One region of the Ensifer sp. D2-11 genome, then DNA from elsewhere that is predicted to be linked to it. Evidence: riboswitches for the same ligand, from Rfam matches in the RefSeq annotation. Region 1 holds a riboswitch; the other holds the start of a gene.
What was found. A riboswitch is a leader RNA that binds a small molecule or an ion and turns the genes downstream of it on or off. The one in region 1 is predicted to bind S-adenosylmethionine.
Positions count from the first base shown of each region.

Region 2: it holds a riboswitch for S-adenosylmethionine, as region 1 does, so the genes downstream of both, metA (homoserine O-acetyltransferase MetA) here and M1D34_RS13070 (O-succinylhomoserine sulfhydrylase) in region 1, are expected to answer to the same signal.

Region 1 covers NZ_CP096433.1:2,707,376-2,723,014, reverse strand. Annotated here, with positions in the region: gene pstB (phosphate ABC transporter ATP-binding protein PstB) at 1-245, shown strand, start outside; gene phoU (phosphate signaling complex protein PhoU) at 332-1,045, shown strand; gene phoB (phosphate regulon transcriptional regulator PhoB) at 1,156-1,839, shown strand; gene M1D34_RS13105 (GcrA family cell cycle regulator) at 1,934-2,455, opposite strand; gene M1D34_RS13100 (hypothetical protein) at 2,607-2,852, shown strand; gene M1D34_RS13095 (aspartate aminotransferase family protein) at 2,866-4,065, shown strand; gene argF (ornithine carbamoyltransferase) at 4,140-5,051, shown strand; gene M1D34_RS13085 (Hsp33 family molecular chaperone) at 5,418-6,410, shown strand; gene apaG (Co2+/Mg2+ efflux facilitator ApaG/CorD) at 6,427-6,819, opposite strand; gene M1D34_RS13075 (CDP-alcohol phosphatidyltransferase family protein) at 7,009-7,620, shown strand; gene M1D34_RS13070 (O-succinylhomoserine sulfhydrylase) at 7,656-8,840, opposite strand; SAM riboswitch at 8,884-8,962, opposite strand; gene M1D34_RS13065 (2'-deoxycytidine 5'-triphosphate deaminase) at 9,038-10,135, shown strand; tRNA gene M1D34_RS13060 (tRNA-Gly) at 10,185-10,259, shown strand; gene M1D34_RS13055 (transporter substrate-binding domain-containing protein) at 10,307-11,122, shown strand; gene M1D34_RS13050 (sterol desaturase family protein) at 11,158-11,970, opposite strand; gene M1D34_RS13045 (tellurite resistance TerB family protein) at 12,049-12,459, opposite strand; gene M1D34_RS13040 (thermonuclease family protein) at 12,572-13,378, opposite strand; gene M1D34_RS13035 (S24 family peptidase) at 13,388-14,044, opposite strand; gene M1D34_RS13030 (calcium:cation antiporter) at 14,270-15,355, shown strand; gene M1D34_RS13025 (winged helix-turn-helix transcriptional regulator) at 15,478-15,639, opposite strand, start outside.
Region 2 covers NZ_CP096433.1:3,460,679-3,476,317, reverse strand. Annotated here, with positions in the region: gene M1D34_RS16555 (error-prone DNA polymerase) at 1-2,197, opposite strand, end outside; gene M1D34_RS16550 (DUF6504 family protein) at 2,194-3,750, opposite strand; gene M1D34_RS16545 (ImuA family protein) at 3,650-4,630, opposite strand; gene M1D34_RS16540 (metallopeptidase family protein) at 4,773-5,207, shown strand; gene M1D34_RS16535 (DUF1737 domain-containing protein) at 5,292-5,498, opposite strand; gene M1D34_RS16530 (HpcH/HpaI aldolase/citrate lyase family protein) at 5,495-6,397, opposite strand; gene M1D34_RS16525 (hypothetical protein) at 6,519-6,770, shown strand; gene leuD (3-isopropylmalate dehydratase small subunit) at 6,918-7,523, shown strand; gene M1D34_RS16515 (RidA family protein) at 7,532-7,912, shown strand; SAM riboswitch at 8,102-8,179, shown strand; gene metA (homoserine O-acetyltransferase MetA) at 8,175-9,170, shown strand; gene M1D34_RS16505 (aldose epimerase family protein) at 9,251-10,267, shown strand; gene M1D34_RS16500 (CobW family GTP-binding protein) at 10,555-11,544, shown strand; gene M1D34_RS16495 (SDR family NAD(P)-dependent oxidoreductase) at 11,548-12,303, opposite strand; gene M1D34_RS16490 (SDR family NAD(P)-dependent oxidoreductase) at 12,318-13,088, opposite strand; gene M1D34_RS16485 (FGGY-family carbohydrate kinase) at 13,085-14,593, opposite strand; gene M1D34_RS16480 (carboxymuconolactone decarboxylase family protein) at 14,636-14,971, opposite strand; gene M1D34_RS16475 (acetoin dehydrogenase dihydrolipoyllysine-residue acetyltransferase subunit) at 14,968-15,639, opposite strand, start outside.

The DNA of each region.
Region 1 (15,639 bases):
TGGACGAGCCCTGCTCGGCGCTCGATCCCATCGCGACCGCGAAAGTCGAGGAACTCATCCACGAATTGCGGGCGAATTTCACGATCGTGATCGTCACCCACTCGATGCAGCAGGCGGCGCGCGTGTCGCAGCGCACGGCCATGTTCCATCTCGGCAATCTCGTCGAGGAGAACGATACCGACAAAATGTTCACCAACCCGGACGATCAGCGCACCCAGGACTACATCATGGGCCGCTTCGGCTGATGGCGAGAGGGGCGGCGCTTTTCCGTCCCTCCCGGTTTAAGATCGACCGAGCCATTCAGAACGGCGGGTCTCCCGAGGAAACGAATATGTCTCACGCACACATCATGTCCGCCTTCGACGAAGAGTTGAAGTATCTCACGCGCCGCATCTCCGAGATGGGCGGTCTTGCCGAGCAGATGGTCGCGGACTCCGTCCGTGCGCTCGTCAATTCCGATCTTGCTCTCGCCCAGAAGGTTATCTCCGACGACACCATTCTGGACGACGCGGAACGGCAGATCGGCGAAAAGGCGATCGTCACCATTGCCAAACGCCAGCCCATGGCCTCGGATCTACGGGAGATCATGGGTTCGATCCGTATCGCCGCGGACCTGGAGCGCGTCGGCGATCTCGGCAAGAACACCGCCAAGCGCGTGATTGCCGTCGCCGGTTCGGGCATACCGCGCAAGCTTGCGCGCGGCCTCGAACACCTGGCCGAGCTCGCGCTCGTTCAGTTGAAGGAAGTCCTGGACGTCTACGCCTCCCGTTCGCCGGAAAAGGCGAACAGCATTCGCGAACGCGATGAAGAGATCGACGCGATCTACACTTCTCTGTTCCGGGAACTGCTGACCTACATGATGGAAGATCCGCGCAACATCACGCCCTGCACGCATCTTCTTTTCTGCGCCAAGAACATCGAGCGTATCGGCGATCACGCGACCAACATTGCCGAAACGATCTACTACATGGCGACAGGCGCCCAGCCGCAGGGCGAACGGCCGAAGGACGACATGACGTCGACATTGGGTTCCGTGACGGACTGAGATCGCCCGGCATCCGGGCCTATGCAGAATTTGTTCCGGCCGCTTTGGCGCGGCCTACCACCGTGCGCGGCGGCATGACGGCTGTCGTGCGTAGGAAGGAGTCCTACTGAATGTTGCCGAAGATTGCCGTAGTCGAAGATGAGGAAGCCCTAAGCGTTCTCCTGCGCTACAATCTCGAGGCAGAAGGCTTCGAGGTCGATACGATCCTTCGCGGCGACGAGGCGGAGATCCGCCTGCAGGAGCGCCTGCCCGACCTTCTCATCCTCGATTGGATGCTGCCCGGGGTTTCCGGCATCGAGCTCTGCCGCAGGCTGCGCCAGCGGCCGGAAACGGAGCGCCTGCCGATCATCATGCTGACGGCGCGCGGCGAGGAGAGCGAGCGCGTGCGGGGCCTTGCCACCGGGGCCGACGATTACGTCGTCAAGCCCTTCTCGACGCCGGAACTGATGGCGAGGGTCAAGGCGATGCTCAGGCGCGCCAAGCCCGAGGTTCTGTCGACGCTCCTGCGCTGCGGCGATATCGAGCTCGACAGGGAGACGCACCGCGTCCACCGCCGCAGCCGTGAAGTGCGCCTCGGCCCGACGGAGTTCCGGCTGCTGGAATTTCTCATGTCCTCACCGGGGCGCGTCTTCTCCCGTTCACAGCTCCTGGACGGTGTCTGGGGGCACGACATCTATGTCGACGAACGGACCGTGGACGTCCATGTCGGACGTCTGCGCAAGGCACTGAACTTCTCCAACATGCCCGACGTCATCCGGACGGTGCGCGGCGCGGGCTATTCGCTGGAGAGCTGAGACCGAAGGTGCCGGCTTACGGCATGGCAAAGAAAAAAGGGGCCTTTACGGCCCCATTTTTCGTCGTGCATCCAGAGCGGAATGAGCAGGCGCCTCAGCGCATGCGCCGGCGCTCGGCAGAGGGCTGGTAGGCCAGCCGGGCATGAAAGGTGCAATAGGGAGAGGCTTCCGGGGAGTCGTTGCCGCAGAAGTGGAACTCTTCCTTGAGCGGGTCGCCGATCGGCCACTTGCAGGTGCGTTCGGTAAGCTCCGTGAGCTCCAGCCGCCGCGACATCGGCAGGACGATATTCCTGTCGATCTGCAGCTCCTGGTCGATCGCCAGGTCGACGGCGAGCTCTTCCTTGAGCGCGGTCGCACCGGCCGTGCGGGTTACGGTGCGGGTTACGGAACGCGCAGCATAGTTCGGTGCGCGCGGGGCAGACGTCGCCCGTTTGGGGCGGGCTGCAGCGGCCGTGCTTCCGCCGGCCTTGGCGCGCCCGGGCAGGCTCAGCCGATGAACCTTGCCGATGACCGCGTTGCGGCTGACGCCGCCCAACTGCGCCGCGATCTGGCTGGCGCTCAGGCCCTCCGACCACAGCTTCTTCAGTTTCTCGACCCGCTCGTCAGTCCAGTTCATCTCTGCACTCCCCGTTCTCGGCGTTGGGATGGCGGAATCCGTCACCGCTCTCCGGGAAAAACCCGAAGATTCAACGCGATAATACTTTTGGTGACTAGGTCCGCCGCATGCGTCTAGTAATTGAATGTTAACCTACCGGCAGGGTGACTCCGTGGCAAGAGTCGCCGGAATCGCGCCGAATCGATTTCGCGGTTTTCCCCAACTTGCTGTCGGAGCGTTGCATTTTTGCAAGTCCCAGAGTGCGATTTTTTCGCGCTTCGGAATCGGTATCCGCAAAGCGCCTGCAAACCTTGGTTTTGTTGACATCGCGGTGCGAAATGGGAATAGTGCCTGTCGCCGCCGCAAGGCGGCATTTTTGATTTTTATCGGGCCGAACGGTCCGATGCCGCCGGAATGAAGGAGAGCTCGACATGGCCGCAACCACGCCGCTTTACGACACCTATCTGCGCGCGCCGTTGCGTTTCGAGCGAGGTGAAGGCGTTTGGCTGATCGCCGAAGACGGCACGCGCTATCTCGATTTCGCTGCCGGTGTCGCCGTGAACTCGCTCGGCCATGCCCATCCTCATCTCGTCGAGGCGCTGAAGGCGCAGGCCGACAAGGTCTGGCATCTGTCCAATCTCTACGAGATTGCGGGGCAGGAAAGCCTTGCGCGGCGGCTGACCCAGGTGACCTTCGCCGATCGGGTGTTCTTCACCAATTCGGGTGCGGAAGCGCTCGAATGTGCGATCAAGACGGCGCGGCGCTATCATTTCGCCAAGGGGCACGTCGAGAAGTTCCACGTCATCACCTTCGAAGGTGCTTTCCACGGCCGCACGCTCGCGACGATCGCCGCCGGCGGACAGCAGAAATACATCGAGGGCTTCGGGCCGAAGGCGCCGGGCTTCTATCAGGTCCCCTTCGGCGATATCGGCGCGGTCAAGAACGCGATCAATGAAGAAACCGCGGCGATCCTTGTCGAGCCGATCCAGGGCGAGGGCGGCATTCGGACGGCATCGAAGGAGTTCATGCAAGGGCTGCGCGAACTCTGCGACGAGTTCGGCCTGCTTCTGATCCTTGACGAGGTCCAGTCCGGTGTCGGCCGGACCGGCAAGCTCTTCGCCCATGAATGGGCGGGCATCAAACCCGATATCATGGCCGTCGCCAAAGGCATCGGCGGCGGCTTCCCGCTCGGCGCCTGCCTTGCGACGGAAGCGGCGGCCGCCGGCATGGTGGCGGGCACGCACGGCTCGACCTATGGCGGCAACCCGCTCGCAATGGCGGTCGGAAATGCCGTGCTCGACGTCGTTCTCGCCGAAGGCTTCCTCGATCAGGTGCGCGAGGTGGCTCTCGTCTTCCGTCAGGGGCTCGCTTCGTTGAAGGATCGTTTTCCGGACGTGATCGAGGAAATCCGCGGCGACGGGCTGATGCTCGGCATCAAGGCGAAGGTGCCCTCCGCGGACCTTTTGAAGGCGATCCGCGCCGAGAAACTGCTCGTCGTCCCGGCCGGCGAAAACGTTCTGCGCCTGTTGCCGCCGCTGATCACCACCCCGGCCGAGGCGCGCGAAGGACTGGCACGGCTCGAACGCGCCGCGGAGGCGGTGAGCGGCAAGAGCGGCAACGCCGCGGCTTGAGCGCCCGAAGGTTTCGGATCGAACCGGCCCGGGCGGGGTCGACAAACGGATTCTACGACAGGAAACAAGGCAGTATGACCAGACACTTCCTCGATCTCTCGGCCATGACGGCCACCGACCTCAGGACCATCATCGACGATGCCCGCGTCCGCAAGTCGGCGACCAAGGCAGGGACTGCCGAGAAGCCGCTTGCCGGCAAGATGCTCGCGATGATCTTCGAGAAGCCGTCCACCCGCACGCGTGTTTCCTTCGATGTCGGCATGCGCCAGCTCGGCGGCGAGACGCTGTTTCTGTCGGGTACCGAAATGCAGCTCGGCCGGGCGGAGACGATCGGCGATACGGCGAAGGTCCTGTCGCGCTACGTCGACGCGATCATGATCCGCACGACCGACCACCGCCGGCTTCTGGAGATGGCGGAGCATGCGACCGTGCCCGTCATCAATGGGCTCACCGACGATACGCACCCGTGCCAGATCATGGCCGATATCATGACCTTCGAGGAGCACCGGGGACCGGTCAAGGGCAAGACGATCGCCTGGACCGGCGACGGCAACAACGTGCTTCACTCGCTGATCGAAGGCTCGGCGCGCTTCGGCTACCGCATGAACATGGCCGTGCCGCTCGGCTCCGAACCGCATGACAAGTTCCTGAACTGGGCGCGCAACAACGGGGCCGAGGTCCTGCTCAGCCACGAGGCGGAGCAGGCGGTTGCCGGTGCCCATTGCGTCGTCACCGACACCTGGATCTCGATGAACCAGGAACATCGCGCCCGCGGTCACAACGTCTTCCAGCCCTACCAGGTCAACGGCGCGCTGATGAAGCATGCAGCGCCGGACGCGCTGTTCATGCATTGCCTGCCGGCGCACCGCGGCGAGGAAGTGACCGATGAGGTCATCGACGGCCCGCAGTCGGTGGTCTTCGACGAAGCCGAGAACCGGCTGCACGCGCAGAAATCGATCCTCGCCTGGTGCATGGGCGCGGTCTGACGGCTGGAGGCGGGCGCGAGGCGTTCTCTTGAAATCTGCACGGTGCAACACGATCTAGGGCGGTGAGCGGGGGCTCCGATCATCAAATCGGCCAGTCGCCCCACGCCGGCTATCACGTGCTTGGCGCCCAAGGGGTGCTTCGACGCAGAGCAAATGCCGGCGGAGAAATTCGTCCATGACGGGATCAAATGGAATGGCGGACGGTTGTACCGGTGCGCGCCGGTGCACTCGATGCAAACCGTATCGGACATGAAGAGGAAGCGAGCGGTTTCCGTCCGCATCCCGCATGCAGTTTTTGGAATGGGTCATGGCCACGTCCCGGATTGAATCGATCCGCGTGATCATGGTCGAGGCAAGGAGCAAGCGATGACAGAAACAGCGCCGGGACTTGGCGAGTTCGATTTTGCCGGTGACGATCAGGTTGTGCCCTTTCAGGTCGAGGGACTCGACGTGCGCGGCCGCGCCGTCCAGCTTGGCCCGATGCTCGATGCCATTCTTGAACGGCACAATTACCCGCTCCCTGTCGCGCGGCTCGTCGCCGAAACAGTGGTGCTGACGGTCCTGCTCGGCACGTCCCTGAAATTCGAAGGCAAGCTGATCGTGCAGACACAGGGCGATGGGCCGGTCGATCTCGTGGTCGCGGATTTCTCGACGCCGGACCGCGTCCGCGCCTATGCCCGCTATGATAAGGAGGCGCTCGCCGACGCCGAAAAGAGCGGGTGCGTCCAGCCTCACGAATTGTTGGGCAACGGCGTCCTCGCCTTCACGATCGACCAGGGTGCGCACACGCAGCGCTATCAGGGCATCGTCGCGCTTGACGGGGCGACGCTCGAGGAGATCGCCGGCGCCTATTTCCGCCAGTCGGAGCAGATACCGACCAGGGTGCGCCTCGCCGTTGCCGAGCTTCTCGACAAGGACGAGAACGGCAAGCCGCGGCACCGCTGGCGCGCCGGCGGCATGGTCGCGCAGTTCCTCCCCGACGCGCCGGACCGGATGCGCCAGGCGGATCTGCCGGGCGGCGATGGTGACGAGGGCGACGAGGATTTCTTCGACGAGGACGACCTCTGGGCGGAAGCCAAGGTGATGGTCGAGACGATCGACACCGATGAACTCACCGATCCGACGGTCGGTACCGAGCGATTGCTGTACCGTCTGTTCCATGAGCGCGGCGTGCGCGTCTATGAGCCGCAGGCGGTCTACGATCGATGCAGCTGCTCGCGCGAGAAGATCAGGGACGTCCTGGTGGGGCTCGGCAACGAGGATATCGAAGCCAGCGTCGAGGACGGCCTGATCAAAGTCACCTGCGAGTTCTGCTCGACGACCTACCGCTTCGAGGCGAGCGAGGTCCGTCCGCAATAGCGGCAGCCGCGCTGAATCAATTAAGCGTGCGGACGAGGCCCGGCGAATCGAGCGAGAAGGCGGGGATGGCGACATCGAAAGTCTCCCCGCCTTCCGCCTCCATGCTGTAATGGCCGAACATCACGCCGGAGGGTGTATCCAGCGGGCAGCCGGAGGAGTACTCGTAGGTATCGCCGGGATTGAGCAGCGGCTGCTCGCCGATCACGCCGGGGCCGCTCACCTCGTCCACCTGACCGTTCTCGTCGGTAATGTGCCAGTAGCGGGTCATCAGCCGGACCGCGAGTCCGGAATGGTTCGCTATGATGATGCGATAGCCCCAGACATAGCGGCTGTCGTCGGGATCCGACTGTTCTTCCAGGTAGTACGGCTCGACCGTCACTTCGATGTCGCGTGTCAGCGCGCGGTACATGTGCAACACCCTGTTTCAAATCCGTACGCGTATTCTACAGCAATATGGTTTCGTCAAGAATAACGGCGAGATTGTGCGAGTGGTATCAAATTCCCTGGAGCGGGATGAGGAAAGGTGTGCGCGGTTTTCGCCCGCATCCCGCTCCAACTTCTTGGAATCGATCACATCGTGATCTAGGAGGCAACGGCTATGCTTGACGGCGCGCTTCGCAGGCGGCTCGATCCGGTTCTGGACAGGCTCGGCGCCGCACTGGCCGGCCGCGGGGTCGGTGCCGATGCCGTCACGATCCTCGGCCTTTGCCTTGGCCTTGCGGCAGCCCTGCTCATCGGTCTCGGCGCTTATCTGCCTGCCGCCGCCCTGATCCTTGTGAGCCGGCTCTGCGACGGCCTTGACGGAGCCGTCGCCCGCGCGAGCCGGAAAACGGATTTCGGCGGCTTTCTCGACATCGTTCTCGATTTCACCTTTTACGGCGCCGTTCCACTTGGTTTCATCATCGCAGATCCGGCCGCAAACGGTCTTGCCGGCGGGTTTTTGCTCTTCGCCTTCTATGTCAACGGCGCGAGCTTCCTCGCCTATGCCGTGATGGCCGAGAAGCGCGCCCTGACGACCGCGGTGCGCGGTGCGAAGTCGCTCTACTTCACGACGGGGCTCGCAGAGGCGACGGAGACGATCGTCTTTTTTCTGCTCTCGTGCCTTTTCCCTGGGTGGTTCCCGTTATTCGCAACGGTCTTCGCGCTCGTCTGCCTCTATACCGCGCTGTCGCGGATCGTTCTCGCAAGACTGACTTTTCGGCAAGACTGACGAGCCCGCTGACGCGGGCTTCGTCATGGTGCCGGTCAGGCGTTTACGCCCTTCAGCGCCCTTGCGAAATCCTCGATGAGGTCTTCGCTGTCCTCGATACCGGCCGAGAAGCGCACCGTTCCGGCGGAGATGCCGAGTTCGGCGCGGGCTTCGTCGGTGAGGTTCTTGTGGGTGGTCGTCGCCGGATGGGTGATCAGACTCTTGGAATCGCCGAGATTGTTGGAGATCCGGATGATTTCAAGGGCGTTCTGCAGGGCGAAGGCTGCTTCCTTGCCACCCTTGAGCTCGAAGGCGACCAGCGTCGAGCCGCCGCTCATCTGCTTGGCAATGACGTCGGCCTGCGGGTGATCCTTGCGGCCCGGATAGATGACGCGGGCGACCTGCGGCTGCTCCGCGAGGAAATCGGCTACGCGGCGGGCGCTTTCGGTCTGCTGCTTGACGCGGAGCGGCAGGGTCTCGATGCCCTTCAGCAGCGTCCAGGCGTTGAAGGGCGACATGGCCGGGCCGGTGTGACGGAAATAGTCGTGCAGGTTCTCGTCTACCCACTGCTTGTCGGAGAGGACCACGCCGCCGAGGCAGCGGCCCTGGCCGTCGATATGCTTCGTCGCGGAATAGACGACGACATGGGCGCCAAGCTCCAGCGGCTTCTGGAACAGCGGCGTGGCGAAGACGTTGTCGACCACCACCTTGGCGCCGATCTGATCGGCGAGCCTGGCAACGCCGGCGATGTCGATCACTTCGAGCGTCGGGTTCGTCGGGCTCTCGAGGAAGAAGACCTTGGTGTTCGGGCGCACCGCGTCTTCCCAGTTCTTGAGATCGCGACCGTCCACCAGGGTGCACTCGACGCCGTATTTCGGCGCCAGCGTTTCCACGACCCAGCGGCAGGAGCCGAAGAGCGCCCGGGCGGCGACGATGTGGTCACCCGCCTTCACCTGGCAAAGGATTGCCGCAGAAACCGCCGCCATGCCGGAGGCGGTGGCGCGCGCGTCTTCCGCCCCTTCGAGCATGCACATGCGCTTCTCGAACATGTCGTTGGTCGGGCTGCCGTAGCGCGCATAGATGAAACCGTCGGTCTCGCCCTTGAAGCGGGCCTCCGCCGCTTCGGAGCTGTCGTAGACGAAGCCCTGCGTCAGGAAGATCGCTTCCGAGGTCTCGCCATACTGGGAGCGGAGCGTTCCGCCGTGGACGAGCTGGGTTGCCGGGCGCCAATTCTTGCTCATGAGAACGTCACTTTCAAAAACAAAAAAACCGGCCGCGAAACGACCGGTTTGACACCCGGCCTTTTTAGCTACTTGTTTAACGTGGCTGCAAGCCGACCGGCCAAATCACCACGGGATAAAGCTCCAATACTGCCTGGCCGCGCTTGCGTCAATTCCCGGAGTTTGGTTTTGTCTGGCAACTGTAAATGAGGATCGGAATGGGGCGCGACACAGGGATTTTGGCCGACCGCGCAATTGCAGCGCTGTATGCCTCGGGACGGCTGAAGAGCGAAAAGGTGCTGGATGATGACCAGATCCAGCCGGCCAGCCTCGATCTTCGCCTTGGATCCAAGGCGTTCCGCGTCCGGGCGAGCTTCATGCCCGGCCCGTCTCATCTGGTCGCCGACAAGCTCGACCGGCTCAAGCTGCATGTCGTCGATCTGAGCGAAGGCGCCGTGCTCGAGACCGGCTGCGTCTACATCGTGCCGCTGATGGAAAGCCTCTCGCTGCCGGCAGACATGTCGGCCTCCGCCAATCCGAAGAGCTCCACCGGCCGACTGGATATCTTCACGCGCGTGATTACCGACAGGGCGCAGGAGTTCGACAAGATTCCGGCGGGCTACAGCGGACCGCTCTATCTCGAAATCAGCCCGCGGACCTTTCCGATCGTAGTCAGGCGTGGTTCGCGCCTTTCGCAGATACGCTTCCGCATCGGCCACTCGGTTCTTTCCGAGCAGGAACTGCTGGCTCTGCACGAAAGCGACGTCCTCGTCGCCAGCGACCGGCCGAACGTTTCCGGCGGCGGCATCGCCCTTTCCATCGACCTCAAGGGCACCGGGCCGGACGGCCTGATCGGCTACCGCGGCAAGCATCACACATCGGTGGTCGATGTGGACAAGAAAGCCCAGCATGCCGTTTTCGACTTCTGGGAGCCGCTCTACAGCCGCGGCCGCGACGATCTCGTGCTCGATCCGGACGAGTTCTACATCCTCGTGTCCCGCGAAGCCGTCCATGTGCCGCCGCGCTATGCGGCCGAAATGACGCCCTTCGACCCGCTCGTGGGCGAGTTCCGCGTCCACTATGCCGGCTTCTTCGACCCCGGCTTCGGCCATGCGTCCGCCGGCGGCAGCGGCAGCCGGGCGGTGCTCGAGGTCCGCAGCCACGAAGTGCCGTTCATTCTGGAGCACGGGCAGATCGTCGGCCGTCTCGTCTACGAGCACATGCTGGAACGTCCGGAGGGACTTTACGGCCTCGATCTCGGCTCCAATTATCAGGCGCAGGGGCTCAAGCTCTCCAAGCATTTTCGCGCCGAGTGAGCATTGTGCTTGACAGATCGCGGCTGTTGAGGAAATTTCCGGTTCTGTCGCGGGTGTAGTTCAGTGGTAGAACGCCAGCTTCCCAAGCTTGATGTCGTCGGTTCGATCCCGATCACCCGCTCCAATTCCTCCTTTCATAGAGGCGCCATAGCGCTGCGGATTCTCTGGATATTGGTACTGTCGGCCGTTCTCGCCCCGGGGTTGGCTTTGGCGCAGCCGAAGGAACTGCCCCGGCTGTTCGATGCCCGCGAACGGATTGCCAAGCCGGACCTCAGCGGCCTTGCCAGGCTTCGTTTCCTGACGACCGTCGACTTCCCGCCCTTCAACTTCATCGACCAGTCGGGCAAGCTGTCGGGCTTCCATGTCGACCTCGCCCGCGAGATATGCCGTGAGCTGGAGATCGAAGCCAAGTGCCAGATCCAGGCAGTGACCTATCCGGAGCTCATGCCGGCCCTCGAGCAGGGGCAAGGGGAAGCGATTGCCGCCGGCATTGCCGTGACTTCGGAGCTGAGGCAGCGTTTCGCCTTTTCCCGCGCCTTCATGCAACTGCCCGCCCGCTTCGTCGTCAACACCAAGGCCGCCGGGGCGATCGCCGGTCCTGCCGATCTTGCCGGAAAGCCCGTCGGCGTCGTCTCCGGCACCACGCATGAGGCAATGCTGAAGGCATTTTTCCCGAAGCTCGAAGCCAAAGGCTTTCCGGACCGGGATGCATTGCTCTCCGCGCTTCGCGGGGGCACCGTCGCGGCCGCGTTCTCCGATGGCATGCAATTGTCCTTCTGGGTCTCCGGCAACCTCGCCGGGGGATGCTGCGCCATGTTGGAGGGCTCCTATTTTTCCCAGCGCTTCCTGGGCGAGGGACTGACGATCATGAACCGCAAGGCCGAGCCGGCCCTGACCCAGGCGATCGACCACGCTTTGCTGGCGCTCTCACGCAGCGGCAGGCTCGAGGAGATCTATCTTCGCTATTTCCCGGACGGGATTTATTGAGGCGGCTCCACTCGCGGCTATCCCGTCATTTCGCTCTACCCACGCCGGAACGGCAGCACGAGCGACCACAGGAGCTTTATCGGCTCGATGCGCCCGTAGGCTTTCAGCCCGGTCTCGATCCCGTCGTCGCCGCGCGATGGATGGGCGACGTAGGTCGAGAACAACCGATCCCAGACCGAAAGATTGAAGCCGTAGTTTGAATCGGTCTCCCGCTTTTCCACGGAATGGTGGATGCGGTGCATGTCGGGCGTGACGATGACGTGGCGCAACAGCCCGTCGGCGCCTTTCGGCAGACGCAGATTGGCGTGGTTGAACATCGCCCCGGCATTGAGCACGATTTCGAACAGGAGAACGGCGAGTGCGGGCGCGCCGAGCAGAATGATGACCGCGCTCTTCCAGATCATCGACAGCAGAATTTCGAGGGGATGAAAGCGAAGGGCTGTGGTGACGTCGACCCCGGGATCGGCATGGTGGACGCGGTGGATGCGCCACAGGACAGGTATCTTGTGAAACACGACGTGTTCGAGCCAGATGGCGAAGTCCAGCGCGATGAAGGCGATCAGGCCGGCAAGCGGCGGGGCGACGCCGAGAGCCGGGAGCACGCCGTAGCCGCGTCCCTGAGCCCAGACAGCAACGCCGGTGGCGGCAGCGGGAAAGGCGACGCGAAGCAGGAGGGAGGATAGGACGAGAATAGACAGGTTGGTGATCCAGCGGCGTGCCTTCAGAGCCCGCATCAGCTCCGGCCTCTCCAGCCGCGGATGAAAAAGTTCGAGCGCTGCCAGTGCGGCGAAGGCGGCGGCAAAGGCCGCGAGCCGCCAGACCGGTTCGGCGAGACCGAAATAGAGCATGCATCGATCCCCGTTGCATCAAACCCGGCCCAGCATATTGTTCCGTGCCGGGAACGGGCAAGGACCTGTTTCTGAAGCCTATTTGCGGAAGCGCGCGATGGCTCCGCGCTCGATTGCCGCGCAGGCGAGCTTGTCGAGGCCCAAACGGTCGCGCAGCAGCTGCAACAACCGGATTTCCTCGTTGCGGATACGCTGATCGGCGGCAGCGATCTCGACCGCAAGGGCATAGGCCGTCTCATAGAGCCGCTGCGGCAACGCCTCGCGAACCATTTCGAGCGCCACGTCGAGGCCCTCCGGTGCCGCAAGCTGGGCGGCGCATTCGCGGCCGATATGGATCAGGTGATCTTCGTCGAAACCGTTGAAGGCCGGGAGGAACCGCACGAGCACGCCCATGCGTGCAATCTCGTCGTCGGTCATGTTCCGGTCGACGGCGGACATCATGACCATGACGTGGACAAGGGCTTCGTGCTGGCTGAGACTTGTGGACATCCTGCCTCTCGATCCTTTCGTTGTTCTCATTGGAGCCGCGATACACGACGGGTGCATAACGGGTTCGGCGGACCTGCAATGGTGGGTGACAGTTAAGGACTTGCTCCAAGCCTTACAAGTCCGGCGCGGCGTCTTCCGGGGCGATGCTCGCAGCCGGATCGTCGAGCGCGAGAGGCGCTCGGGCAAGATCGCGCGGGTCGTCCCCGAAGAAACCGAGCCTGGCGCCCCGGGCGGCTTCGGCCTTCGGCTCGAGCGCCGTGCCCGGCAGCGGCGTCGCCCAGCCGTTGCCGACGAGCCATTCGGCCACGTCCTGGCCGCCGACGCTGCACCGCGCGTTCAAGGTTTGCGAGGAGCCATCCGCCCCATCGCAGACGAGCGCGCGCCCCCGCAGGAAGTTGCGGAACGCCGTACGCGCGACCATGCCGCAAGGCCAGCTCTTGCCGTTCGCTTCGCAGACCTTCTCCGCCTTTTCGGGTTCGATATCCTTGAGCTGCAGGGTCGTCTCGCCGGACCGGACAAGCCCGGCGGCAAGCGCAACCGGGCGCGGGAAGACGGCGGAAGCGGGTTTTTCCTTTTCCCCGGTCTTCGAAAGCGGCGGCCTCGGTGCGATCCGTTCCAGCGGTTTGGCGATGCCGTCCTCCGGCTGGGCAAAGAGGCCCGGCTCGACGGGCCTGACCGCCACGCGCGAGCCTTTGCCCGGCATGGTATCCGGTTCGGGGGCAGGGGGAGCGGCTTCGGTCTCGGCGGGAGGCTCCTCCGAAACCGGCTCGTCGATCGCTGCTTCCGGCGTTTCGAGCACGAACTCAGGCGCTGCGGCGCTGTCGCGGTTGCGGATGACCGCGGCCCCGGTCATCAGAATGCCGGCATAGAGGGCGAGGGCGGCAAGCCCGCCGGCGATGGTGAAGAGCCTCGGCCGCATCGAAGGATCCTATTGGCTGGCCCAGATGATCCGGGCGATCCATTCCACGTCGTTCATCTCGAAATTGCGGTTGGGGTGGTCGGGGTTGAGCGAAACGAGCTCGATGCCGCGGGGCGTCTGCCGGGCCAGCACCTTCGCCATCACCTCGCCCCCGCGCGTCTTGACCACGACGCGGTCGTTGCGGCGCACCTGCGCGCTCGGGTCGACGATCAGGACATCGCCGTCGCGATAAAGCGGCAGCATGCTGTCGCCCTGAACCTCCAGAGCGTAGGCACCGCCCAGCCGCCGCTCGGGCGTGGGGAATTCGATCGTGTCCCAGCCCTGGCCGACCGGAAAGCCGCCGTCGTCGAAAAAACCACCGGCGCCGGCCTGCGCGAAACCGATCAGCGGAATGCCCGGCGCTGCCGATGCTTCTTCCCTTTCGCTGCCGGCGGCATTGGGCTCCATCAGCGCCAGGAACTGATCGACGCTCACTCCCGTCGCATGCAATATCTTCGCGATCGACTCGGTGGAGGGCCACCGGTCGCGCCCGTCGGTGGACTGGCGCTTCGACTTGTTGAAGGAGGTGGGGTCCAGGCCGGCCCGCCGCGCAAGGCCCGACGGCGAAAGCCGGTGGCGCTCTGCCAATGCGTCGATCGCGCGCCAGATGCTGTCATGTGAGAGCATGTCGACCCATCTTCGGAAGGAGAGGCGAATGCGGGCTGCACAGCCAGCCGCTCCGCGTCTGCGAATACATTAGCCAAGCGCCTTGCGACCGTAAAGCACAGCGAGGAAAATAGTCCTTCCTATCCGGTCAAAGTACGGCATACGGCAGACGCAGCGGTCTTCAGGGGTGAACTCCTGCGCAGCTGTGCTAAATAAAACAGCTTCACTCCGGGCCAAGAGGCGTGCTTGCTTGCAAAACTGAGATCGGAACGGCATCTCGTTGCCGCTTTTCTCGCTGCTCTTGCCGGCGTCGCGGTCGAGCATCATCTGCTCGAGGCCGGTCGCGCCGCATCGCTCATCGGTGCCGCCCTGATGGTGGCGGCGATCGTGCTTGCTTCCATGCGGGTCGCCCATCATGCCGAGGTGCTTGCCGCAAAGGTGGGCGATCCCTACGGCACGATGATCCTGACGCTTTCGGCGGTGCTGGTCGAGGTCGTCATCCTCGCCATCATGATGACCGGCGAGACTTCGCCGACGCTGGTGCGCGATACGATCTATTCGGCAGTGATGCTTGATATCAACGGGATTCTGGGGCTTGCGGCGCTGCTCGGCGGCCTCAAACATGGCGAGCAGCCCTATAACGACGATTCCGCCCGCACTTACAGCGTCATGATCCTCACGGCCATGGGCATTTCCATGCTCGTTCCCGAATTCGTGCCGCAGTCGAAATGGCATTATTATTCCGCCTTCACCATCGGCGCGATGATCGTGCTCTATACGTTGTTCCTGCGCATGCAGGTTGGCGTGCACAGCTACTTCTTCAGTTACAGCTATCCGCGCGCCAAAGCGGGAACCGCGGCAAGCCGGCTGGAAGGCGAGCCGGTGCTTCCTTCCGTCGTCGTGCTCATCCTGGGCGTGGTGGTGATCGGCTTTCTGGCCGAAATCATGTCCGGGCTGCTGTCGGCCGGGATCAAGGGTACGGCGGCGCCGCCGGCCCTGGCCGCGATCGTCGTCGCGGCGATCTCCGCTTCGCCCGAGGTCATGACGGCAATGCGCGCCGCGCTCGCCAACCGCATGCAGGCAGTGGTGAACATCGCGCTCGGCGCTTCGCTTTCGACCGTGATTCTGACCGTACCCGTCATGGAGGCGATTGCCCTTTATACGGGCCAGCCCTTCATCATGGCCATGTCGCCCGTGCAGACGGTGATGGTTGCGGTGACGCTCATCGCCGCCGCGATCAATCTCAATGACGGCCAGACCAATGCCATCGAAGGCATGACGCATTTCGTGCTCTTCGCGACCTTCATCATGCTGTCCGCCCTCGGACTTTAGATCACGGTCATGTTTTTAGGTCTGGTCGACCTAAAAACATGACCGTGATCGATTCCAAGACGTTGAGACGCGGGATGCGGGCGGAAAACCGCGCACACTTTTCCTCATTCCCGCTCTAATGCTCAGGCCGGCTGCTCTTCCATCGCCTTGCGCGCCACCACGCGGTCATAGGCGGCTTGCAGCGTTTGCCGCACGGACGGGCCTTCCGGCAGGGGATCGCCGAGGTGTTCGGCACGCAATTCCCGCATGAAACGCTCCCAGAGCTCGGGGCCGCCCTCCTCCAT
Region 2 (15,639 bases), 750 kb from region 1:
CATGGCTTTCGGGGAAGCCGTATTCGCCGAATCCCTTGATCTGGTTGAAGCAGCGCTCGGCGAATTCCCTCTCGTAGCCATTCGCGACCATGCCCTCCACCATCTTCCGCTCGAAGGTGTGGATCGTACCGGTCCGCTTGAAGGTGGCCATGGCGCGGCGCAGGCGGTCGGCCTCGCTGGGCGAAAAACCGGCCGCTGTGATCGCGATCTGCATCGCCTGCTCCTGGAACAGCGGCACGCCCAGCGTCCTTTCCAGGACCGCCTTCAACTCCGGGCTCGGATAGTTAATAGGCTCCCCTCTTTCCCGCTGGGCTTCGCGCCGCTTCAGATAGGGATGCACCATATTGCCCTGGATGGGACCGGGGCGAACGATCGCTACCTCGATCACCAGATCGTACATTTCGCGCGGCTGCAGGCGCGGCAGCATGCTCATCTGCGCCCGGCTTTCGATCTGGAAGACGCCGACCGTATCGGCGCGGCAGATCATGTCGTAAACCGCGTCCCGATGATCCTGGTAGATTTCGGCCAGCGTTATCGGCTCGCCGTAATGCGCTTCCAGAAGCTTGAAACCCTTGGCAAGGCAGGTCAGCATGCCGAGCGCCAGCACGTCGACCTTCAGTATCTTCAGCTCGTCGAGATCGTCCTTGTCCCATTCGATCATGTAGCGGTCGGGCATGGCCGTGTTCATGATCGGCACGACCTCGTCGAGCCTGTCGCGGGTAATCACGAAGCCGCCCACATGCTGCGAGAGGTGGCGCGGAAAATTCATGAGCAGACTGGCATAGGCAAGCACGCGCCTGGTGAGAGGGTCCGCCGCGTCGAGCCCCGCCCCTTTCGCCTGCTCCTCGGTGAAAGGCGAAGTGCCCCAGCCCCAGATCGAACTGACGAGAGCCGATTGAACGTCTTCCGAAAGGCCGAAGGCCTTGGCGACCTCGCGCCCGGCGGAGCGCGAGCGATAGCTGATCACCGCGGCGGTCAGGCCCGCATGCTCCTTGCCGTAAGTCCTGTAGATATACTGGATCACCTCTTCGCGCCGCTCGTGCTCGAAGTCGACATCGATATCGGGCGGCTCGTCGCGATCCTTCGACAGGAATCGGTCGAACAGCAGGGTGAATTTCTGCGGATCGACGTCGGTGATGCCGAGGCAGAAGCAGACCGAGGAATTGGCCGCCGATCCCCGCCCCTGACAGAGAATATTCACGCTGCGGGCAAATTTCACGAGCTTGTGGACGGTCAGGAAATAAGGCTCGTATTTCTTGTCGTGGATGAGCTCGAGCTCATAGTCGATCTGGCGCATCACCTTTTCCGGCACGCCTTCGGGATAGCGCTCCGCCGCACCTTCCGCGACGAGCCGCCGCAAGCTTTCGGCGGGCGTCTCGCCATCGGCGTTTTCATCCGGATATTGGTGGCTGAGCTCGTCGAGGCTGAAGGCGAGCTCGCGGAAAAATTTCCGGGTATTGGCGATCGCCTCGGGATAGTCGCTGAAAAGCCTGGCCATTTCCCTTGGGCCCTTCAGATGCCTTTCGGCATTCTTCTGCAGAAGGAAACCGGCGCCGGCGATCGGCACATGCTCCCGGATGGAGGTGACGACATCCGCGAGCGGCCTGTAATGCGGGTCGTGATAGAGCGCGTCATTGGTGGCGAGCAACCCGATGCCGGCCTTTCGGGCAATTGCGGCCAGAACGGCAAAATCATGCCGGTCGAAACCGTCATAATGCGGCGCCAGTCCGAGATAGAGCCGGTTGCCCGCATGCTCCTTCAATGTCCCGAGCAGCACTTCCAGGCTCTCCGGTTCCGGCCGCCCTTCGCCTTGCATGACGATCAGAAGAAGCTCCTCCTGCCATTCGAGCAGGTCGGCGAGATGGAGCGTGCAGTCGCCCTTCTTCGAGCGCAGGTTACCGGCGCTGAGCAGGCGGCAGAGATGCCCCCAGCCCCGCCTGTTCTTCGGATAAGCGAGAATGTCCGGCGTGCCGTCGGCAAAAACCAGGCGGGCGCCCGGCTGGAAGGGATAGCCCTCCACCTTCGCCTTGGCATGAGCCCTGACGACGCCGGCGACGCTGTTGCGGTCGGCAATGCCGAGACCGGCAAGCCCCGCCTTCTTGGCGAATACGACCATCTCCTCGGCCGGCGCCGCCCCTTCGAGAAAGGAGAAATTCGTGCGCGCACCGAGCTCGCAGAAGACAGCATCCGCGCTCATGCGAAAACTCCGTGCATGAACCAGCGGGGCGAGGCGGTCTCCCTTCCGTAGAGACCTTCGCGAAACAGCCAGAAGCGGCGGCCCTCCTGATCCTCTATCCGGAAATAATCCCGCGTCGGATGATCCTCCCCGTCGATCCACCATTCGGCGGCGATGCGCTCCGGCCCTTCGGCACGGGCGACGCGGTAGCGGGTCTTGCGCCAGTTGAAGCTGCGCGGCGCACCCTCGGGCACTTCCGCCGTCGCCTCCACCGGTTCGGGATGCGCGAAAATCCGAAGCGGACGGTTCTCGGGGAAAGCCTTCTCTTCAAGGGCAGGCGTCCTCAGGACCGCGGCCACGTCCGTCACGGCGGCAAATCCGCCCGCCCGTTCCGGCAGATGGCTTTCGGCAAGGGTCGCCTGCATCAGGCAACCGGGCCCGAAACGGGCGGAGACCTTGTCGACGAAGGCCGCGAGCGGCTGGCTTTCGTCGGGGGCGCCGGAAAAATCCTGCTGCGCCGGATCGAGCCTTTCGCTTCTGAGGACCGAGAGCCGGACGATTTCGAAACCATATCCGGCATCGAGATCGTCATGAACCGCCTGCAGCCGCTCGCGAAAGAGGGCGGCGATGCGGACGGCATCGTTCAAGGGCACGGCCGCATGGGCTCGAACGCGGAATACCCGGCCGTCGACGCGGAACAGGAGGAGCTCGAAGAGCCGCCCGCCTTCGCCATGTCGCTCCAGCGAGGAGCGGACATCCCTGGCGAGGTGACGGGTCAGTTCGAGAATGTGTTCCTCGTCCTGCAGCGGCTCGGCGAGCCGGCGTTCGGCGGAGAAGCTCGGCACGGGCAGCCGGGGCGAAAGCGGCTCGTCCTCGAAGCCCCTCGCCTGATCGAGCCTGAGGAGAAGGGAGGAGCCGAAGCGGCGGGCGAGCGGCGCCCGCGGCGCTTCGAGAAGGTCGCCGATCTGTTTCAGCCCGACCCGTTCGAGTGCGGCCGCGGTGTCCGCCGGCAATCGCAGCGCGGCGACCGGCAAGGGTGCCAGCACCGGGTCTCCATCCCCGGGCGCAATGACGTCGGCATCGCCGTAACGGGTGACAGCCCAGGAAAGCCCGGCTGCGGAGGAGACGGTCGCCCGCGCCTCGACGCCGAGAGAGAAAAGACGCGACAGGACATCGCTGACGAGCGCCTTTTCGCCGCCATGAAGATGGGCGCAGCCGGTGATGTCGAGGAACAGGCCATCCGTGCCGTCGAGTGCCACGAGCGGCGTATAGCGGTCGCACCAGTCGGCAAGCGCCTCCAGGAAGGCCTGGTCGGCGGCCGGATCGGCGGCGATCACGTCGAGCGAGGGACACATGGCGCGGGCCTCCGCCGCCCCCTGGCCGCGCTTCAGGCCGATACGCTCTGCAAAAGTATCGAGCGCAACGAGCCGCATGGCATTGTCGATCTTGGCGGCGAAGACGACGGGCGGATGGTCAGGACGCCCGCGCGAAAGCCAGGAGGCGCCCCATCGGCTGCGCGCGACGCGGTCGGTCGGCAGATGCGGAAAGTGGATCGACAGGATCCGTTGGCTCATCGTTTGTCTGAAGAGCGGCGCTCCGGCGCTCATCGAGTGAGTAGAAGCGGCGGTCATGGGCGTTCCATTCGAGAAAGATGTCGTCGGAGGCTTGGCGCCTGCTTTTTTCGACAAGGAGGTGAAAGGCGGGATGGCCGATGCTGCCGCAAAGCACCGAACCATCGGGAAGAGGACGTTCGCCGGCCGGTGCCGGCTTGACCTGGAGCCGGAAGAAGGCGCTGCTCGCCTCCTCCTCGCCCGCCTGACGCAAGACGAGAAGAGGCACGCCGCCCGCCCGGGCCCTCACATGCAGACGCCGGCTCTCGCTCAGGGCGAGACAGGCAGGGTTGCCGCGGATTTCCAGAACGACCACGGCGAAGACCGGTACCGAAAGCGCCGTCTCTGCGATCCACAGCGCATCCTTCACCGTGCGCGCCGAAACGAAGAGGAAGCGCTCGGCATCGAGTCCATAGGCCTTGAGGCCCGGCGCATAAGGCTGACCCGCCTCACAGGCAGCAAGCGTCTGGCTGATCCAAAGGACCGGGGCCAGACGGCCATTCTCCTTCTTCTGCCGTTGATAGAGCACCGCAAGCGCCGCCACGAAGCCGGCGGCCGCGCCCGCATCCCGGGTTTCGGCATTGCGGATTTCCATCATGCCCTCGAGCGGCAACCCGCCCTGGAGGACCTCATCGAATTGCGGGACGCCGAGCGGCAGGATCTTGCGGCGCGTGGCCTCCTCCTTGCCGCGGCGAAAGCCGGCAGGGTCGGCCGTCTTGGCCGACCGGACGCATCCCGGCACCCCGCGATCTTCAATCCGCGCAATGGTCTCGCGAAGGGAAAGAACGGTTTGCCGTTGCACGGCGTTTCCGGCCATGACGGTCAGCTCCATCTGCATGTTCATGTTATGTTCTTATGGATTCCAGAGCTGCCCTCAAGAGTCAACAACCAATGTTGAGAATATATTCCTCTTTCTTCTCGGGATAGAATTCATCACTCGAAAAACAAAGGCAAAATCGCTATATGAGGGGCAACAAGGAGTGCCCATGGCCCGCATTGACCAAACCGATGATTGGCGGGAACGCCACGCACCGTCGCTTACCGTATTCGAACAGCTCGCGTTTGAAGCCTACAGCCACCTGCCTGAGGAATTCCGCAAGCTGACGACGGATCTCACGATCGAAATCGCCGACTTTCCAAGCGACGATGTCTTCGAAGACATGGCGCTCGAAACGCCGTTCGACCTGCTGGGCCTGTTCGAAGGCCGCGGCCTCGGTGAACGCTTCACCATGGAAACCGGGGAGTTCCCGAACCGCATCACCCTCTACCGCCGCCCGATCATCGACTACTGGGCCGAAAACGAGGAAACGCTCGGCGATATCATCACCCATGTGCTGATCCACGAGATCGGCCACCATTTCGGCCTGTCGGACGACGACATGGAGCGGATCGAGGAAAGCGTGGAACACGTGGGCGGCTGAGGCCTGTTGAGATTCGGATACCCGCCGCGCCTGCCTGATTTCCTCATCCCTGCGCGCGGGGGCAAGTCCGACCCGAAACGATCCCTACTGCTCCGACAGCTTCATGTCGGGATGATAATCCTTGCCCTCCACTTCCTTCACCACCGCCTGGCCGCACTGCATGTGCTGGGTGTCGGCATTGAAGGCGTAGGTCGGCGGACCGTGCAGCGTCCACCCCTGGTTCAATGCCGCCGTCACCTTGTGGCAGAAGGAGGCATCGTCGGGGCCGGTGAGAAAGCGATAGAGCTTCAAGATTTTGCCTTTCGTTTTTCGATGATGTCCGCCTTGGCGGCGATCTTCATCGCCTGCTCGAGATGGAGGCGCTCGACCATCCGCCCATGAAGGTTGATGACACCCTTTCCGGCATTGTCCGGCAAGGCAAAGGCCTCGATGATCGCGCGCGCCTCCTCGACCGCAGCCTCGTCCGCGGCGAAATGTCGATTGGCCGCATCGATCTGCGCCGGGTGGATCAGCATCTTGCCGTCAAAGCCCATGTCGCGTCCCTGCCGGCACTCCGCCTCGAACCCTTCCGGATCGCGGAAATCGTTGAAGACCGCGTCGATGGCGTCGAGCCCGCTGCCGCGCGCGGCAAGAAGGATCTGCATCAGCCACGGAACGAGATAGGTCCGGCCCGGAAGGGCGGGCACGCCCGTCTCCTTGCGAAGATCGTTCAGCCCGACGACGAAGCAGTCCAGCCGTCCGCCGGAGGTGCGGCCGGTCTCGGCGATCGCCGGCCCGTTCACGACCCCGCGCGGCGTCTCGATCATCGCCCAGAGCCTCAGCTCATCCGGCGCGTCCCTTTCCGAAAGCCAGTCGAGCGCGCCTTGAATATCGGCGGGGCTTTCGACCTTGGGCAGGAGGATGGCATCGGGCCGCGCGGCAAGAGCCGCTGCGAGATCGGCCTCGCCGAAGCCTGAGCCCGCCGCATTGACGCGGATGACCGTTTCGCCCTGCGGCCGGTTGCCGGCAAGATGCCGGACGAGCGCATCGCGCGCCGCAGCCTTGCGGTCCGGCGAGACGGAATCCTCGAGGTCGAAGATCACGGCGTCCGCCGCCAGTTCACGGACCTTGGCGAGTGCGCGCTGATTGTCGGCCGGAACCGAAAGCACCGAGCGGCGCAGCCGCACGGGATGATGGTCGATCGCTCTCATGCCGTTCCCTGTCATGCCGTTCGTTGTGCCTGCCTTTCAACCTTTGCGCAAGCCGAGACGAGCGGACCCTCTTGCAAGCGGCGTGGCCAGCACCCACATGCCGAACAGAAAGGTGACAATCATGCAAAGCATCCGCTCTGTTCTCTTCACGGCCGCCGCCATCACCATCACGCTCGTGGCCTTCGTGTTCACCGCCTCGCTGGCCTTGGCGCTCGCCGGGATCGCCGCCATCATTGCCGTCGGCAGCGCGATCGCCGCCAAGCTCAACGGACGGCCCGTGCAGGCGCGTGCGCGCGCACGCGCCAATCCGGGAAGCACTCCGCGCGAGATGCGGGTATGGAACGACGGGCGCGGGACGATCATCGATCTTTAGAATGGGATTGCCGGAAGCGGGATGAGGCAAGTTGTGAAGCGGTTTTCCGCCCGCCTCCCGCTCCATGAAAGCAGATTCCCCTTCATTTCGGCGCAAAACTGATCTAAACGCTTCTCGAACATTTCCGCTGAAATCGAAGGCCAAGTCATGGACAAGTTCGTCAAGCTCACCGGCGTTGCCGCTCCCCTGCCCGTCGTCAACATCGACACGGACATGATCATTCCGAAGGATTACCTGAAGACGATCAAGCGCACCGGCCTCGGCACGGGGCTTTTCGCCGAGGCGCGCTACAACGAGGACGGCACCCCCAATCCGGACTTCGTCCTCAACAAGCCTGCCTACCAGAACGCCAAGATTCTCGTCGCAGGCGACAATTTCGGCTGCGGCTCCTCGCGCGAGCATGCGCCCTGGGCGCTTCTCGATTTCGGCATCCGCTGCGTCATTTCGACCTCGTTCGCCGACATCTTCTACAACAACTGTTTCAAGAACGGCATCCTGCCCATCGTCGTCAGCCAGGAAGACCTCGACAAGCTGATGGATGACGCCAGCCGCGGCTCCAATGCCATTCTCACGGTCGATCTCGAAGCGCAGGAGATCACCGGTCCGGACGGCGGCTCGATCAAGTTCGAGGTCGATGCCTTCAAGCGCCACTGCCTGCTGAACGGCCTCGACGATATCGGCCTCACGCTCGAAAAGGGCGGTTCCATCGACAATTACGAGAAGGCGACCGCCGCTTCCCGCCCCTGGGCCTGAGCTGCCGGATGACCCGCAAGCTCATCTCGTCCGGCTCGCCTTTCGAAAAGACGGCAGGCTATTCGCGTGCCGTCGCGAAAGGCGACTGGTGCTTCGTCTCCGGCACGACCGGCTACGACTATGCGACCATGACCATGCCGGAAACGGTGGAGGAGCAGGCGCGCAACTGCCTGAAGACGATCGAAGGCGCCCTGAAGGAAGCCGGCTTCTCGCTGTCGGACGTCGTGCGCAACCACTACTACGTCACCGATGCGAGCTTTGCCGACCGCGTCTTCCCGATCTTCGGCGAGACCTTCGGCGAGATCCGCCCGGCCGCAACGATGATCGTCTGCGACCTCATCCGCCCGGAAATGCTGATCGAGATCGAGGTCACGGCGTTTCGGGGATAAGGCAGAACGACGGACAAGGGCTGCCCCCTCACCATGACCCAATCTCCCGCAAGCGGGGCGCGGGGACTGGAAGAGTGCCGCCCATCCCTTCGCCCCGCTTGCGGGGAGAAGGTCGCGGCAGCGGGATGAGGGGCCGCCTAGACGCCGTCGAATCCTTTTTCATTGACCGCGCGGTCCTCCTCGCGCTATCAAATGATCCGTGGTGATTTGGCCGGCCGGCTTGCAGCCACGTTAAAGAAGTCGCTAAAGGGCCGAGGGAACAATGGATTTCCGAGGACCGGTCGCGATCGTTTCGCCGCCGGTTTTTTTGTATTCGATCGAGTGGACGCCCATGCCCATCAAGATACCCGATACGCTGCCCGCCTTCGAAACTCTCGTTCACGAGGGTGTGCGGCTGATGACCGAGACCGAGGCGATCCGCCAGGACATCCGGCCGCTGCAGATCGGGCTTTTGAACCTCATGCCCAACAAGATCAAGACCGAGATCCAGATGGCGCGGCTGATCGGCGCCACGCCGCTTCAGGTCGAATTGACGCTGGTCCGCGTCAATGGCCACCGGCCGAAGAATACGCCCGAAGAGCATCTGCTCGCCTTCTACGAGACCTTCGAGGAGGTGGAGGCCCGCAAGTTCGACGGCTTCATCATCACCGGCGCGCCGATCGAGACGCTCGAATACGAAGAGGTCACCTACTGGAAGGAGTTGCAGCGCATCTTCGACTGGACGACGACCAACGTCCATTCGACGCTGAACGTCTGCTGGGGCGGGATGGCTGCGATCTACCATTTCCACGGGGTTCCGAAATATCCGTTGAAGGAAAAGGCCTTCGGCGTCTACCGCCATCAGAACTTGCAGCCCTCTTCGGTCTATCTGAACGGCTTTTCCGACGATTTCGCCGTTCCCGTTTCGCGCTGGACCGAGGTGCGCCGCGCCGATATCGACCGGGTGCCGGATCTCGAAATCCTGATGGAATCCAAGGAAGTGGGCGTCTGCCTCGTACACGAGAAGAAAGGCAACCGGCTCTACATGTTCAATCACGTCGAATATGATTCGACGTCCCTGTCGGAGGAATATTTCCGCGACGTCGATGCCGGCGTGCCGATCAAGCTGCCGCACGACTATTTCCCCCACAATGACTCCGCACTTCCGCCGCAGAACCGCTGGCGCAGCCATGCACATCTCTTCTTCGGCAACTGGATCAACGAGATCTACCAGACGACGCCCTACGAGCTGGCGAAGATCGGAACCGGAGAGCGTTGAAGCAAAAAGTATGACTTTCCGGTTGCCGCCTGGGCGGAAATGCAGCAGGTTGACGCCGACTCGCGGAAATGGGGAGATGCATGGGAACAGACACGGAAATCTTCGGCCACCTGCCCTCCGGCGAGCCCGTACAGCGCCTGACGCTTAAGGGCGGCGGGCTGACGGCGTCGGTGATCACCTGGGGCTCGGTCATACAGGATTTGCGGCTCGAAGGACATGCAGCCCCGCTCGTGCTCGGCTTCGAGGATTTCGAAAGCTATCCGGCCCATTCCTCCTATTTCGGCGCCACGCCCGGCCGCAACGCCAACCGTATCGGCGGTGGCCGCTTCGCGCTCGAAGGCAAGGCCTATCAACTCGAGCTCAACGAGAACGGCGCCACGCATCTCCACGGCGGCAGCGACAATATCGGCAAGCGCAACTGGTCGATCCGCAGGCAGGTCGAAGACAGCGTAACGCTCGAGATCACCGATCCGGACGGCCGTGCCGGCTACCCGGGCAATTGCACGATCACCTGCACCTATACGCTGAAACCGGGCGGCACGCTCAACGTCGTCTACGAAACTGAGACCGACGCGCCGACCCTCGCCAATGTCTGCCAGCACAGCTATTTCAACCTCGACGGCGGCTCGGACGCATTCGGCCACGACATCATGATTGCGGCAGACCACTACCTGCCCACCGACGAGCGGCAGATTCCGACGGGCGAGATCCGCCCCGTCGCCGGCACCGCCTTCGATCTGCGCGAAATGACCTCGCTTGGAAGGCAGCTGGACGGCGGCGGAATCGCCTACGACCACAATTTCTGCCTCTCGCCGGAGCGCGTGCAGAAGCGCTCCGTGGCGCTCGTACGCAGCATCAATTCCGGTGTGTCGCTGGAAGTGCTGACGACGGAGCCCGGCGTGCAGCTCTATACCGGAGAAAAGCTCGACGTACCGGTCCCCGGCCTCGAAAGCCGCCGTTACGGCCCCTTCGCCGGCTTCTGCCTCGAAACGCAGATATGGCCCGATGCGGTGAACCACAAAGGTTTCCCGAATGCGGTGCTGAGACCGGGCGAAACGCTCCGGCAGGAAACGGACTACGTTTTCACGAAGAACTGAAGCAAGGCAGAGGCCGTTGGAGCACGTTCAGTTCACCGTTTCATCGAACAGTGAAACGCTCCATCCCGCCGCTAATCGACGCCGCCTTCCACCGGCAGCGCGATACAGGTGACGAATTCGGCTGCGGGCGAGGAAAGAAAGAGAATCTCAGCGTTTCAGCGCCTGGATCGGACTTGACAAACCCCGCCTATGTTACGTTATTACGTTTATAAAGTGAAATGTAATAACGTATCCATGAAGCCGGAACATAGCCCCCGGCCGTCCATGCGACAGTGAGGTTCTCGCCAATGCCCGATCAGCTTGCCCCTACCCCCGTCACCGTCCTTACCGGCTATCTCGGAGCAGGAAAGACCACGCTTCTCAACCGCATCCTCTCCGAGCCGCATGGCAAGAAATTCGCGGTCATCGTCAACGAGTTCGGCGAGGTCGGCATCGATAACGACCTCATCGTCGATGCCGACGAGGAGGTGTTCGAAATGAACAATGGCTGCATCTGCTGCACGGTGCGCGGAGACCTGATCCGCATCATCGAAGCGCTGATGCGCAGGCGCGAGCGGTTCGACGGCATCCTGATAGAGACGACGGGCCTCGCCGACCCCGCGCCGGTCGCCCAGACTTTCTTCGTCGACGAGAATGTCCGCTCCAAGACACGGCTCGACTCCATCATTACCGTTGTCGATGCCCAGCACCTTCTCGGCGAGATCGACCGCGCACATGAAGCGCAGGAGCAATTGGCCTTCGCCGACACGATCATCCTCAACAAGACCGATCTCGTATCGCCCGAAGGCCTGCAGGCCGTGGAGGATCGCATCCGCCGCATCAATCCGACCGCCGGCATCCTCAAGACGCAGCGCTGCAATCTCGAGATCGCCAGCCTGCTCGATCGCAATGCCTTCGATCTCGACCGCATTCTCGAGGTCGAGCCCGACTTTCTCGAAGCGGACCACGATCACGAGCATGACGACCATGTCGCCAGTTTTTCACTGGTCGAACGCCGACCCGTAGACCCGGAAAAATTCTTCCGCTGGCTCCAGACGACCGCCCGGGCCTTCGGCACGGACATGCTGCGGATGAAGGGCATCATCGCCTTTGCCGGCGACACCGACCGCTATGTCGTCCAAGGCGTCCACATGCTGGTGGAAGGCGACCACCAGCGCCCCTGGAAGGAGGGCGAAGAGCGCGTCTCGCGCCTCGTCTTCATCGGCCGCAACCTTCCGAAGGACGTCATCACCGACGGCTTCATGGCATGCTGCGCGAACCCGGCCGTCGTGGGATAGTCGTCAGCTTAGCACGATGCCGCCGTCGACATTCAGCGTCTGGCCGGTCACGAAAGCCGCATCGTCCGAAGCAAAGAAGGCCACCGCACCGACAACATCCTCGGGATCGCCGATGCGACGCATGGCGGTTTTGTCCTGCCAATTCTTCCTGACCGCGGGATCGTCGAGATTGACCCGCCCCATATCGGTGAGAATGATCCCGGGGCACACGCAGTTGGCGGTGATCCCGTCAGCGCCCACTTCCTGGGCCAGTACGCGCGTGAAGCCCATCACCGCAGCCTTGGATGCGGAATAGTGGGCCTGTTCCGGTGCGCCATGCTTGCCTCCGATCGAGGCGATGTTGACAATGCGCCCATATCTGCGCGCCTTCATCATAGGCAGAACGGCCTGGACGACCAGGAAAGTTCCCTTGGCATTCACGTCCATGACACTGTCCCAGTATTCCTCCTTGAGGCCTTCGACATCTCCCGCAATCAATATTCCGGCATTGTTGACCACGGCATCGAGATGGCCGAAGGCGTCACCGACGGCTTTCGCCATCGCCGTCACATCGGCTTTGCTGCTGACATCGGCGCAGACCGTCAGCACGCGCCGGCCCAGCGTCTCAATCTCTTTCGCCACACCGGCGAGCGCATCCTTCTGCCGCTCGATATCGTTGATGACGACTTCATAGCCGCGCTGCGCGAGGCCGATGGCAATGGCGCGGCCGATACCGCGGCTTGCGCCTGTTACGAGCGCGGTACGGTTGGAAGCAGTCATTGGATCCTCCAGTCTTAAAGAGCGGTGTAGCCGCCGTCGATCGTCAACACCGTACCGGTGATGTAGCTTGACGCGTCGGTGGCAAGAAAAAGCACGGCATTGGCGATCTCGTACGGCTCACCTAGGCGTCCCATGGGCGTCATCCGCATCCAGGTGTCGAACCATTCGGGATTGCTGCGGCCCCGCAGCGTCAGTTCGGTAGCGACATAGCCTGGAGCGACCGCATTGACGCGCACACCGCTCTTCGCCCATTCGACCGCAAGCGATTTCGTCAGCAGGTTCACGCCCGCCTTGGCGGCATTGTAGGAAACCTGGGGCTGCGGATAGACGGTCACCTCGCCGCAGATGGAAGAGATGTTGACCATCGAACCGCGGCCGGCCGCCACCATGCGCTTGCCGAAAGTCTGGGCGCAATGGAAGACGCCGCCGAGATCGATGTCGATCACCGATTTCCAGTCGTCGAGACTCATCTCCGCGGCGGGCGCGTTGCGAACGATTCCGGCATTGTTGACCAGAACGTCGACGGCGCCATGCACCTGATAGATGCTGTCGACGGCCTGAGCGACGGCTACCGGGTCGGTCACGTCCAGCGACACGAAAGCGCCTTTACCTCCGGCCGCCTCGATGGCCGCCACAGCCATCTTGCCCTCTGCTTCGTCGCGATCGGCAATGACGACATGCGCGCCGGCCAAAGCCAGCCGTTCGGCGATCGCCCGTCCAATGCCCCGAGCAGCGCCCGTTACGACGGCACGCCGGCCGTCCAGCCTGAAGTCAGCGTCACTCATCGGGCATTGCCCCCCTGCTCCCGCACCGACTTCAGCGCAGGATAGAGCGCGCGGTACTGCTGATAGATGTCGTCGTAGAGTGCTGCTTCGCGCGGGCGCGGCTCGATGCGCTTGCCGGGCCGCACCATCGCCGAAATGCCCTCGTCGATACTGGAGAAATAACCGGCTCCGTGCGCCGCAAGCACGGCGGCACCTACGGAGGGCGCATCGCGCGATGCCGGCACGCAGACCGGGAGACCCGCAGTGTCGGCATGGATCTGAAGCCATAGATCGGATGCGCCGGCGCCGCCGCCGACCGTTATCTCGGTGCCGCGATAGCCGGCGTCGGCCATGGCGTCGAGGATCGCACGCGTGCCGAAGCCGATGCCTTCCATGATGCCGCGGAAAATATGATGCGGCTCGTGGGCAAGGGTGAGCCCGACGATCGCGCCGCGCGAGAACGCATCGGTATAGGGGGTGCGGTTTCCCTGGAAATGGTCCTGTACCAGGAGCCCGTCGCAACCGGGCTCGAGCTCGGCCGCCTTGCGGTTCAGTTCGTCGAGGTCCATCGTCCCGTTCATCAGCCTGCCGAGCCAGGCGATAATCGAACCGGTGGAGGTCTGTCCGCCTTCGACGATGTAGCGGTCCGGATAAACGCAATCACGATAAGTGCCCCACACACCGGGTGCATGAATGGCCGTTTCCGTGACGCCGAACTGCAGATGTGAGGAGCCGGTAATCAACGCGAGCTGCCCGGGCCTGGCGACCCCCAGCCCGATCATGCCGATCAGGGCATCCGCTCCGCCCTGGACCAGTTTGACCTTGGTGGAGAGACCGAGCTCCTGTGCGGCGGCCGGCGAGAGGGTTCCGACGACGCCACCGGGCGCGACGACGCGCTGGGGCCATTTGTCGAGCAACGCCGAAAGGCCGAGCTTGCCGACGAGCGTCTTGGCCCAGCCGCCGCGATCCGTCTGATAGTGCCAGCGCAGCGTCACATTGTTGAGGCTTGCCGCCCGCTCCCCGGTCAGCCTCAGAGTCATGAAATCCTGATACTCGCAGATCGTATGCGCTTTCTCGAATGTCTCGGGCTCGTTGCGCGCGATCCACAATGCCTTCGGGATCATCCATTCAGCCGAAACCGGCCCACGACCGCCGCCGTTGGAGATGAGGGCCCCGTCGCCCGTTGCGAGCACCGCATCCGCCTCGTCGCTGGCGCGCACATCCATCCAGATGATCGCCGGCCTGAGCGCCCTGCCGTCCCGGTCGAGCGCGACCACGGTGCAGCTCGTCGTCGCAAGCGTGATCGCCTCGATTGCGGCCAGATCAACGCCTGCCTCCGAAATTGTCCGGTGCGATGCTTCGACGAAAGCGCTCCACCAGTCCTCGGGATTCTGTTCGGCGCGCGCGCCAGCCGAAAACTTCGTCTCGTAAGGGACGGCAGCGCTGCCGAGGCAATTGCCGGTGAGATCGTAGAGGCGCGCCCGAAGGCTCTCGGTGCCGCCGTCTGCGGTCAGGAAATAGGCCATTTCATTCTCCTCCCACGCACCCTTACGGGGCAGCCACATCCATCACTGAAGCGCCCGCATGATCTCCAGAGCCTTTGCGCCATACATCACGGCCGGACCACCGCCCATCTCCACGGCGATCTCCAGGGCCTCGACCAGTTCAGCCTCCTTGGCACCGTGCCTGAGTGCGGCATCCACATGGTAGAGAATGCACTCCTCGCACCCTTTCGACACTGCGATTGCCACCGCCATCAGCTCCTTTTGCGCCGAGGTGAAACTGCCGGACGCAGCCGCAACCTTGCTCACCCGTGCAAAGCCGCCGAAGAGTTCAGGGCTTGCTTTTGCCAGCGCACCGATCCGGCGCTGCGCCTCCTTCAGTTTCTCCGATACTTCGCTCACGGCACTTCTCCCTTGGAAAGCAGGATTTCAAGGACGTCCTTCGGCTGGTCCCATTGCGGCATATGGCCGGACCGGGACAGGAGATGGATCGCGACCCGCGGCGGCAAGGCCAGGACATGCCGCCACGGAATGATCCTGTCTTCGAGGCCGAAGAGCACCCGGACGGGCGTCGAAGCAACGAGTTTCTGAAGAGCCATAAGGCTGTCCACCCTCTGACCGGAGGGTCCTGCCACGGAATCGGCAAGCGCGGTAAGCCTGCCTCTGGCGAGGTCAGCGGCGATCGCTTCCAGTGCAGCTTCCGAAAGCTCGATGCCGTTGACGGACAACCGGCGCAGGAGATGGGCCACTTCGCCGCTCGCCCGGGCGCCAGCCATGCCATGAACGAAGCCGGTATCGATTTCGGAACCGATGCCGGCAGGAGCAATCAGCGACAGCGACCTGACGCGGCGCGGTTCAGAACCTGCAAGCCCAAGGGCAGCGACCGCCCCAAGCGAATGCGCGACGATGTCCACCTCGGCGACATCGAGCGCGTCAAGGAATTCGACAAGATCGGCGGACAAATCGGAAGGCGACGTAGCTTCGATAGCCGTCAACCCATGGCCGGGAAGATCCGGCGCGATGACGCGCTTGCCCGCTCGCTTGAGGCCCGCAAGGACTACGGCCCAGGT